3 regions of the Caballeronia sp. LjRoot34 genome follow, and region 2 is predicted to be linked to each of the others. Evidence: predicted binding sites of a transcription regulator. Region 2 holds the regulator's gene; each other region holds the start of a gene.

Region 1 (3,278 bases), 1.5 Mb from region 2:
TAACGTTGTCCAGATCGCGCACAGGCGGATCATTTCGGCTTGAGAACCTTGATCGTGGTGTCTTCGATAACCACGGTCTGGCCCGCGCGGATCTTGCACGTCTTGCGCAACTCGATCTTGCCATTGACCTTCACCTCGCCCTCCGCGACGCGTGCTTTCGCCGAGCCGCCGCTATCGGCCAGGCCCATCAGCTTGAGCAGGTTGTGCAGTTCGACGTAGTCGCCCGTGAGCGTGAATTCGAGGCGCGGCATGTGAGCGTTCTTCGCAGGGTGGGGGTGGAAAGGGCGCCCATGATAAACCAGCCGGGCACGCGACGTGCGTCTGCAGCACCAACCCCCGGATATCGGGCGTTTGGCTGTTTGCAATATGTCAGGAAGTGAAACCTTCGGTAACAATGACGCGTTTCAGCGAACTCCAGCGTCCGGCGCCGGGTCAGTCAGAGTGATTGGCGCGTTCTTTTGAGCGTTCATGCCGGTCACCAGAAGTGTAGACGGGTATTTGCGGCGCTGTGCTCCAGGCGCGGTGTTTGAGGACACAACACACATCGCCTGGGCGTCGCGGCTGGTTGCGACGGTTGCAACCGGCCACCCGAATAAAAACTGCCAGAAAGGAAATGAACATGTCGCAAGTCAGGAAAATGCTGTTGGGTACCGCTATTGCCGCCATGGGTCTGTCCGCATCCGCGTTCGCGCAGACCGCGCAGCCTTCAGCCGCCGACGCCGGCCAGATGTCCGCGCCGTCCATGCAAACCGCGCCGCCGCCGCAGAATATCGTCGCACCGGCGCCGACCGATCCGCTGGTCGTGAAGCGCAATGCCAACGCGCAGGCTAATGCTGAATACAAGGCGTCGAAGAAGGCATCGAAGCAGGATTTGAAGGCGACAAACAAGGAAGCGAAGGCGCAGTACAAGGAGCAGGTGAGCAACGCAAAGATCAACAAGAAGGCCGACAAGCAGACCGCCAACGACGAACTCAAGGCCACCGAGCCGGACGGTCCGAAGGACACCGGCTTGCAGCACTAAGTTTTCAGCGCGATGAATAGAACGCGGCCCCTTCAGCGGGCCGCAGCAAGGAGGAATTCATGACTACGACCACGAAGCGCTTATGCGCTGCATTACTCGCGGGTGTATTCGCGACCGCCGCGACCGTTTCGGTTGCGCAGACGCAGACCACCGCGGAACCTACGCACGCCGACACAAAAGCAGCGAAGAAGCAGACCAAAGCGGACAAGGATGCGAATGTAGCGCAGGCCAAGGCGGACAAGAAAAAGACGGAAGCGCAGTCAAAGGCGGATCAAGCCGCCGCCGATGCGAACCTGAAAAACGCGAAGAAAGCAGACTGATTCGCGACAAGTTCCGCTGTAGGGAAGTGATGATGGCCCGGTGCGTGCAAGCGCATCGGGCCATTTATTTTATAGGGCCAAAAGCCTGCTGCATCAGTCGCTTGCGTGGAAGAGTTGTATGGATATACAGTGTGCGTCACCCTTTTTTAAAGCCACACGACGTGCTCACGCTCAATTCCGCCACCGACGACGATCTCGCGCCCAAGCCGGCGCGGGAGGACATCGCGTCGTATCTGACCAAACTGAATGACGCGCAGCGCGAGGCGGTCGAGTACGGCACGCAGGCGTCGAACGCGGGCGACCCGGCCGGCGCGCTGCTGGTGATCGCCGGGGCGGGATCGGGCAAGACGAATACGCTGGCGCATCGCGTGGCACATTTGCTGGTGAAGGGCGCGGACCCGCACAGGATCCTCTTGCTGACGTTTTCGCGGCGCGCAGCCAGCGAGATGACCCGGCGCGTGACGCGTATCGCCGTGAACGCTCTGGGTAACCGCAGCGTGATCGCGCAAGGCCTCACCTGGTCTGGCACCTTCCATAGCGTGGGCGCGCGTTTGTTACGCGATTACGCGGATCTCGTGGGGTTATCGCCGTCGTTCACCATCAACGACCGCGAGGATTCCGCCGATCTCATGAACCTCGTGCGGCACGAACTCGGGTTATCGGCGAAAGAAAAGCGCTTTCCGGCCAAATCCACGTGCTTCGCCATCTACTCGCGCGTGGTCAACACCGGCGTGTCGCTTGCCGCCGTGCTCGACCAGGCGTTCCCGTGGTGCCGCGAATGGGAAGACGACCTGCGCCGGTTGTTCGCCGCGTACGTCAACGCGAAGCAGCAGCAAAGTGTGCTCGACTACGACGATTTGTTGTTGTACTGGGCGCATCTCGCCGCCGAGCCGTCCATTGCGGCGGAGCTGTCGAGCCGTTTCGACCACGTGCTCGTCGATGAATACCAGGACACGAACAAGCTACAGGCGTCCATCCTGCTTTCGATGAAACCCGACGGCCGCGGCCTGACGGTAGTCGGCGACGACGCCCAGTCCATCTATTCGTTTCGCGGCGCGACGGTGCGCAACATTCTCGACTTCCCGAATCACTTCAATCCGCCCGCGAAATGCGTGACGCTGGAGCGCAATTACCGTTCGACACAGCCCATTCTCGCGGCATCGAATGCGGTGATCGGTCTCGCCGCCGAGCGTTATACGAAGAACTTGTGGACCGACAAGGCATCGGCGCAACGGCCGCGCCTGGTCTCGGTGGCCGATGAAGCCGATCAGGCGCGTTATGTCGTCGAGCAGGTGCTGGAGGCGCGTGAAGGCGGTATGACGCTCAAGCAGCAAGCGGTGCTGTTTCGCGCCGCGCATCATAGCGCCGCGCTCGAAATCGAGCTCACGCGGCGCAACATCCCGTTCGTGAAGTTCGGCGGCCTGAAATTCCTCGACTCCATCCACGTGAAGGACGTGCTGGCGGTCTTGCGCTGGGGCGAGAACCCGCGGGACCGCGTGGCCGGGTTTCGCGTGCTGCAGTTGCTGCCGGGGGTTGGGCCTGCCATCGCCGGGCGAGCACTCGATCAGGTGGCCGAGCGCGGCGACACGCCGGCCGCGTTGGCCGCATTCGCCGCGCCGTTGCGCGCGAGCGAAGACTGGCCGGTGCTCGTCGCGATGATGTCGAAGGTGTGCGCGCGCGAAAGCGGCTGGCCCGCTGAATTCGAGATGATCCGGCGCTGGTACGAACCGCATCTGGAGCGCAATCACGAAGACGCGTCAATTCGTCATGGCGACGTGTTGCAGATGGAAAGCATCGCGTCCACTTATCCCACGCGCGAGCGTTTTCTCACCGAACTGACGCTCGATCCGCCCGATGCCACCAGTGACGAATCGGGTGTGCCGCTCATCGACGAGGATTATCTGATTCTCTCGACCATCCATTCGGCCAAGGGCCAG
Region 2 (3,278 bases):
ATCTCGAATTTGTCCGAGCCAAATTCCTTCAGCGACAGGAACGCCTCGTTTTCCCACGCGATCAGCACGTCACCCTGCCCGCGCTGCACGAAGCTGGTGGTCGCGCCCCGCGCGCCCGAATCCAGCACGCCGGCGTTCTTATAGAGCTTGGTTACGAAGTCCTTGGCAGTCGTTGCGTTGCCGCCTGGCAGATGTTCTGCATAAGCCCACGCCGCGAGGTAATTCCAGCGCGCGCCGCCAGACGTCTTCGGATTCGGCGTCACGATAGAGACGTCCGGCTTGAGCAGATCCGGCCAGTCCTTGATCTGCTTCGGGTTGCCTTTGCGCACGAGGAACACGATCGTCGATGTATACGGCGACGCGTTGTCCGGCAAGCGCTTCTGCCAGTCCTGGCTAACCAGCCCCTTGGCTGCGAGCGCATCAATGTCATAGGCCAGCGCCAGCGTCACCACATCTGCCTGCAAACCGTCGAGAACCGAGCGAGCCTGACCGCCGGAGCCGCCGTGCGATTGCTTGAATGTGACGGTCTCTCCGGTTTCAGCCTTCCATTTCTTGCCGAAAGCCTGATTGAACTCCTGGTACAACTCACGCGTCGGGTCATACGACACGTTCAGGAACGACGTGTCGGCGTGCGCTTGCGCGATCATGCCCGCGGTCATCCCGGTCACCGACGCTGCCCCGATCACCGCCGTGGCAAACAGCTTCCTTGCACGTGCGCCCCACCTCGAATTCTGACTCCGCATTACCCCGTTCCCCGTCTTATGTGGTTTGAGCAGCCGAGTCTATCGACGAGCTTTCATTATTAAAAATAATTGTTATTCATTCTTTTAGATCAAAAAGTGCTAATGACGGCTGGAAGCGGCGTTGCGGCCATCAAACAGCCGTTGGAGCACCCTGTTTATAGGCTCTGTGTGGTTCTGACGACGTCGAACTTAAAGTAAAGCTTGAAAAGCGCCGAATACTGTATAAAACTACAGGCATCTGTTCATCCATACAGTGGACGACCAGCCATACAAGGGGCAAAAGCACGTGACCAAAATGAGCAAACTGACTGCGCGGCAGCAAGAGGTTTTCGAACTGATCCAGCGCGCGATCGAACGTACGGGGTTTCCGCCCACGCGCGCCGAGATCGCAGCCGAACTTGGTTTTAGCTCCGCTAATTCCGCCGAAGAGCATCTTCGGGCGCTGGCGCGTAAAGGGGTGATCGAACTGGCGGCGGGTTCATCGCGCGGCATTCGTTTGCTGACCAATGGCGGCCTCGACGAAGGGCCTCATCAGTTCACGTTGCCCCATGCCAGCATCATGCAATTGTCCTTGCCGCTGGTCGGGCGCGTGGCGGCCGGCAGTCCGATCCTCGCGCAGGAACACATCTCCAAGCATTACGCCTGCGACCCGGCGCTGTTCTCCAGCAAACCGGACTATCTGTTGAAGGTGCGCGGTCTTTCCATGCGCGACGCAGGGATCTTCGACGGTGATCTGCTCGCTGTGCAGAAGAAAAACGAGGCAAAGGACGGGCAGATCGTCGTGGCGCGACTTGGCGACGACGTCACGGTCAAACGGTGGAAACGTCGTCCAGATGGCGTTGAACTGATCGCTGAAAACCCTGATTACGAGAACATCTTCGTCGCGTCAGGCAGCGACGACTTTGCGCTGGAAGGTATTGCGGTCGGGTTGATTCGTTCCGGCGAGCTTTGATTTCTGCAAGGTTTTCAGCTTCTGCTTTGATGTCTGTTTGTTGATTTCTGATTTGCAGGGCGGCGGCGGGGTGTTCCGAGTATTCCGGGTGTTCCCGCCCCTAGCCGCACTGCGCTTGAATTCCGGCCCTATAAAGCGTGACGGACATCGCATTGGTGATGAACCGGTGCGCGTCCTATTGTCATCGGTCATCGGAGAAACATCATGGAACGATTCGCCCGGTTGTTTTCTGCTTCTTTTTTATCTGCATCGTTCGCGCCGACAGCACGTGCACCCCTGTCGTTTCGGCAATTCCGCGAGTTCGGCCGTTTGCGGCATCTGCGCTCGCTGATCTCCTGCAAGACCCCAAAGCCAGCAGACACCCCCGATCTCTTCGACGAACTGCCCGTCCTGCCCTCGCGGCAGCCGGCGTTCGCCCGGGTATCGCTGAGTGCATCGGTGCATACGCAGGCCGAGCAACGGGCGCCGGTGCGGGTGTATCGCGGTGAATCGCGGGTCATCATGGTCGGCAATATTGAAGCGGTGTCGCGCATGATCGACCGTTGTATCGACGAGGAGCGGGCCGGCGTTGAAGGCGGATTGCTCGCCTGATTTTTCGAAGCGATAAGATTCGCGGGGATAATTCTGGCGCCGGTGTGGTCCATCCAGGGGTTGAGGCTTCTTTGGCCTCTGCACTTGCATTCGAGCCGCATTCACCTCATCAGCCCAAAGGCGCCTTAGCGTATGTCCCTGTCCCGTACCAGCAAGTCCGTTGTTATTACGTTGTTGGTTGTTGTCGTCGTGGCAGTGCTCGGTGTGATCTATGCGTCGCCGTACATCGCGCTCGACCGGTTGAAACGCGCCGCCGACGCCCGTGACGCTCAAACTGTGAATCAGTACGTCGACTTTCCGCTGCTGCGTGAAAGCCTGAAGGACCAGGTCGGTCAGTTGTTGACCCGAAAAATCGACATACAGAAGAGCGGCAATCCGTTAGCGATGATCGGCGCCATGATTGGCGCGGCGCTAATCGGCCCGCTGGTCGATTCGTATGCAACGCCCGACGGCGTGGCGGCTATTCTCAATGGCATACCGCCACAGGGCGATCCGGGCGAGAAACCGCCAGTTCCGTCCGAGGCGAGCGGCGCTGTTGTCGCTACCCCGGGAGCCGCGCCCGTCGTAGCTTCACCGTCCGCACCGAAACCGCCGCCGCAAACCACGGCGGGGTATCGAAGTTTCGATACTTTCGCGGTGAATTACCAGCATGGAACCGGCGACGCACGCTATTCGGCCATTCTCCGGCGCTACGGGTTGTTCTCGTGGAAGCTGGTCGCAGTGGAGTTGAACGACGGCTAGGCTATCAGTGTTCCCGCAGCAATGGGACTGTCCGCCTAGTTGCTACTTGCTAGCTGGCCTTGCTGCTTGTGCTTGGCGACTTGCTGGCTGAAAGCGGCACCAGCTTAGCCGCTTTCAACCTCAGTAAACCCGTCGCAGCATCAAACACTGGCCTCGGCTTTCGCGGGCATCGCCGCATGCGCGGCGTCTTCCTGTTCCGCCGATGTACCCGTCGGCGACACCGCCACCAAAATGCTGCAAGACACCCGATC
Region 3 (3,278 bases), on a different contig from region 2:
TGAAAACAACATGGCTTCCGCATGTTCTATACGATCGGGCAACTCGATGCGCGCGCTGAAAGCGGGCGGCACGGCCAGCCATTCATGGAGCTCGGGCGCGAGTCCATACGCGCGATCGAGCGAGTCCAGCAGCGCGACGCCACAGCGTTTTTTCAGACCCGCACGCGGCAGGCGCCGAATGTCGTTCAGCGTCTTGCAACCCAGCCCGTTGAACCAGTCCGTGAAAGCCCGCACTTCCGGCGCGGCCTGGAACGGCAGCGTCCCGAGCTTGCGTTCGAGCGAAGCCATTTTCAGCACGCGCCGCTTGCCGAGGTGAGCGTTCCGGGCGCTTTTGGCCAGCAGCCACGCGCCCTGGCCGGTCGGCGCTGTGCTCAGGCGCGCCGTGACGCCGATGGCATCGACAATGTTCCGCATCTGTTGACACAGCCGCACGACGCCGCCGAAGAGCCGCAAGCTCGCCGTCACGTCGATAACAATGGTTTCCTCATCGCAGAGCGCGACCATGGGTGAGAATTTCATCAGCGAAAAAGCTACCTCGCACATCAAGTCGTTTTCTCGGCTCAGCTCGCGCTCGAACATGAGGGTGTCGGGCGAGAGCGTGAGGACGCCGCCGCGTTTCATGCCTACGCATACGCCGACCTCGCGGGCGCCCGGGTCTGCTATAAAAACCGTGTCGCGGTCGAGGACGACGCAGCCATGTTCAGGCCTACGCGACCAGCGTGGACGGAACACTTCCAGCGACAACCGGGGTAGATGTATGCCGACGTACACGGGCATGGGGACTCAGCAGGACAGGAGAGGGTTGCAGGGTGACGGACAGTCTTTCGGCACGGATCGGGCCTTTGCGTTTGATGATGTCGACAGCAATACCGTCGCCGGCCGGCCGCACGCACAGCCTCAACGTGGCCGGTGACGAGTCCGCCGCACTCGCGAGCGGGCGCACCATCAGGAACAGCGTTTCAGAGGATTGCGCGGCCATGTGCAGGCGCCGCAGCGATTCCGTGCGCGCGTATTGCTGCCAGAAGACAAGCGCGCCGCAACTGCCCGTCTTGAGAATTTGCTCGGCTGACCACAATGCGTCAGCCAGTTTCGATGCACGCACCTGGAGCAGTTTGTCGAGCGGCACACCCAGATACGCAAAAGCGAGAGAATTTGGACTATGAGGCGGTTGCACAAAAGCGATAGGGCGGCGGCTCACGGCGGCGAGCGCCGGGCGTAACAGCCTGACTTCGCCCACGCCCGGCTGCTGCACCAGCAACTCGATCAGCGTTCCCAGGGGCCAGCCGCCACCCGGCAGTTCGGCCGACAGCACGGCATAACCCGTGTCGACGGTCTGCCCCTGAGCGCGCGCGAGCTGCGACCCGCGCCACAAGGCGGGGTGGATGTCTTCGACGTTCTTGAGCAGGGCTGACATGGTAAATTTAACTGTATGGATGTACAGTACTCTACCTTGAATTTGATCGAGCCTGAACTGCCCCTTTTAAACATGGGGAGGAAAAACGGGGGAGAAATTATGTCGACTGAACGTAGTGGAAATGGTAGGGAGAATGCGCGGTGACCGTCCTGGTCGGCACAGCGTCGTGGACGGACCCCACGCTGATCAAGTGCAAGCGTTTTTATCCGCCCGGCTGTTCGAGCGCGGAGGCCCGGTTGCGTCATTACGCGTCCGTGTTCCCTTTGGTGGAGGTCGATTCCAGCTATTACGCCATGCCTGACGCTGCAAATTCAGTGTTGTGGACTGAGCGGACACCGCCCGGGTTTGTGTTCAACATCAAGGCGTTCCGCTTGTTCACGGGGCACCAGACCGCACGCGACATGTTTCCGCCAGACGTTCAGCCGCACCTGCCGCAAAACGGCAAGACGAGCCTGTATTACAAGGATTTGCCGGGCGAGTTGCAGCAGGAATTATGGTGCCGGTACTTTGAAGCTATCGAGCCGCTTCGTGCCGCCGGCAAGCTTGGCGCAGTGCATTTCCAGTTCGCGCCGTGGGTGATCTGCAATCCCCACGGCATCCGGCATGTCGAGCACTGCGCGGACGTCATGGGCGCAATGGACGGCTACACCATGGCGGTCGAGTTTCGCAACCAGACCTGGTTCGACGAAAAGCGCCGCGATTCCACGCTGGCCATGGAACGTGAGCGCGGACTGGTGAATGTGGTGGTGGATGAACCGCAGGGGTCGAGTAACAGCATCCCCGCCATTTGGGAAACAACGCATCCGCGGCTGGCGTTGATTCGTATGCATGGACGCAATCAGGACACGTGGAATGTCAAAGGTGCGGTTGCGTCGTCGTCGAGATTTCAATACGAGTACAACGATGATGAAATCGATTCAATCGCCAGCCAGGTTATCGAGATTTCAAAAGCGGTCGAACTGACGCATGTGGTTTTCAATACCAACTACGAGGACCAGGGACAGAGGAACGCGCTGAAGTTGGCCGGGGCTTTGGGTGTCGCGCATTCAGTCGACGGTTGACATCGTAATGACGATGGGAGTCAGGATAAAACGCCTGGCGCCAGCACGCCAAAGGTGATACCCGTCTCACGATGAAATCTTCTCGGATATGCCAAGCCTGACAGCCCACTTTGTCACGGCACAGGGTTGATCGGGCGCTTAAAAAATCGTTTCGCATATCTAATTTAATTTTTTTCAGCAATTGCGCAGGATTCGATGAGCGGTCGATAGGGCACGACCGCCTCGTCTCGCACTCCCCTCGCGATGGCTCGGGCACGGAATCGCCCCTCATCCCCTCTCCCCAAGTCTTTCTGCCTCCGGCCAAAGATAACAATTTGGTAATGCTGATGTCAGTCTCGCGCAAAGCTTGAAAGCCGATACTGATTGCAAGTCACCGAGATTGCACTGCGGCCAGATAGAAGTTGATGGCCATGCTACGTCGTATGTAAGCAAGAGCCAAAGCAGCCAGTCGTGGCTTACGAAGGTCTGTCAGCAACAACTTGAAGAAATTATTTGATCGATCGTGGAATAACAGCAATGCCGATGTGTTTGCCACTGCATGAACGCGGTAATTTAGATTTAACGTAACTAGTCAGCACTTGTAAACTGCTGCGAAGCTCGGCATGATTCGGAGATGACATTAGTGCCTAACCTTAAAAATCTAACGGACGAGCAGAAGGACGCACTCATCATTGAGTTGGTGAGACGTCTGAATGAGATTGAAGCGAAGCTGGAGAAGGACAGCCACAACTCAAGCAAGCCACCGTCCTCGGATGGCTTGAAGCGCAAACCCAAACCCAAGTCGCAGCGCACGGTGAGCGGAG

The links. The regulator LexA, encoded in region 2, represses DNA repair genes until DNA is damaged. The targets are predictions, from matches to a motif close to ACTGTATNNNNATACAGT.
Region 1: a site for LexA is predicted at 1,455-1,472, ahead of ACSQ36_RS13815 (ATP-dependent helicase). Genes of this name have one in related genera too.
Region 3: a site for LexA is predicted at 1,425-1,442, ahead of imuA (translesion DNA synthesis-associated protein ImuA). Genes of this name have one in related genera too.

What each region holds. Positions count from the first base shown of each region.
Region 1 covers NZ_CAXUSB020000001.1:3,072,780-3,076,057, reverse strand. Annotated here, with positions in the region: gene ACSQ36_RS13830 (RNA-binding S4 domain-containing protein) at 30-251, opposite strand; gene ACSQ36_RS13825 (hypothetical protein) at 620-1,021, shown strand; gene ACSQ36_RS13820 (hypothetical protein) at 1,081-1,341, shown strand; gene ACSQ36_RS13815 (ATP-dependent helicase) at 1,563-3,278, shown strand, end outside.
Region 2 covers NZ_CAXUSB020000001.1:1,595,175-1,598,452, reverse strand. Annotated here, with positions in the region: gene ACSQ36_RS07085 (sulfate ABC transporter substrate-binding protein) at 1-743, opposite strand, end outside; gene lexA (transcriptional repressor LexA) at 1,039-1,695, shown strand; gene ACSQ36_RS07075 (hypothetical protein) at 1,900-2,286, shown strand; gene ACSQ36_RS07070 (DUF2939 domain-containing protein) at 2,419-3,027, shown strand; gene ACSQ36_RS07065 (universal stress protein) at 3,168-3,278, opposite strand, start outside.
Region 3 covers NZ_CAXUSB020000003.1:1,153,691-1,156,968, forward strand. Annotated here, with positions in the region: gene ACSQ36_RS36175 (DNA polymerase Y family protein) at 1-777, opposite strand, end outside; gene imuA (translesion DNA synthesis-associated protein ImuA) at 707-1,414, opposite strand; gene ACSQ36_RS36185 (DUF72 domain-containing protein) at 1,555-2,475, shown strand; gene tnpC (IS66 family transposase) at 3,098-3,278, shown strand, end outside.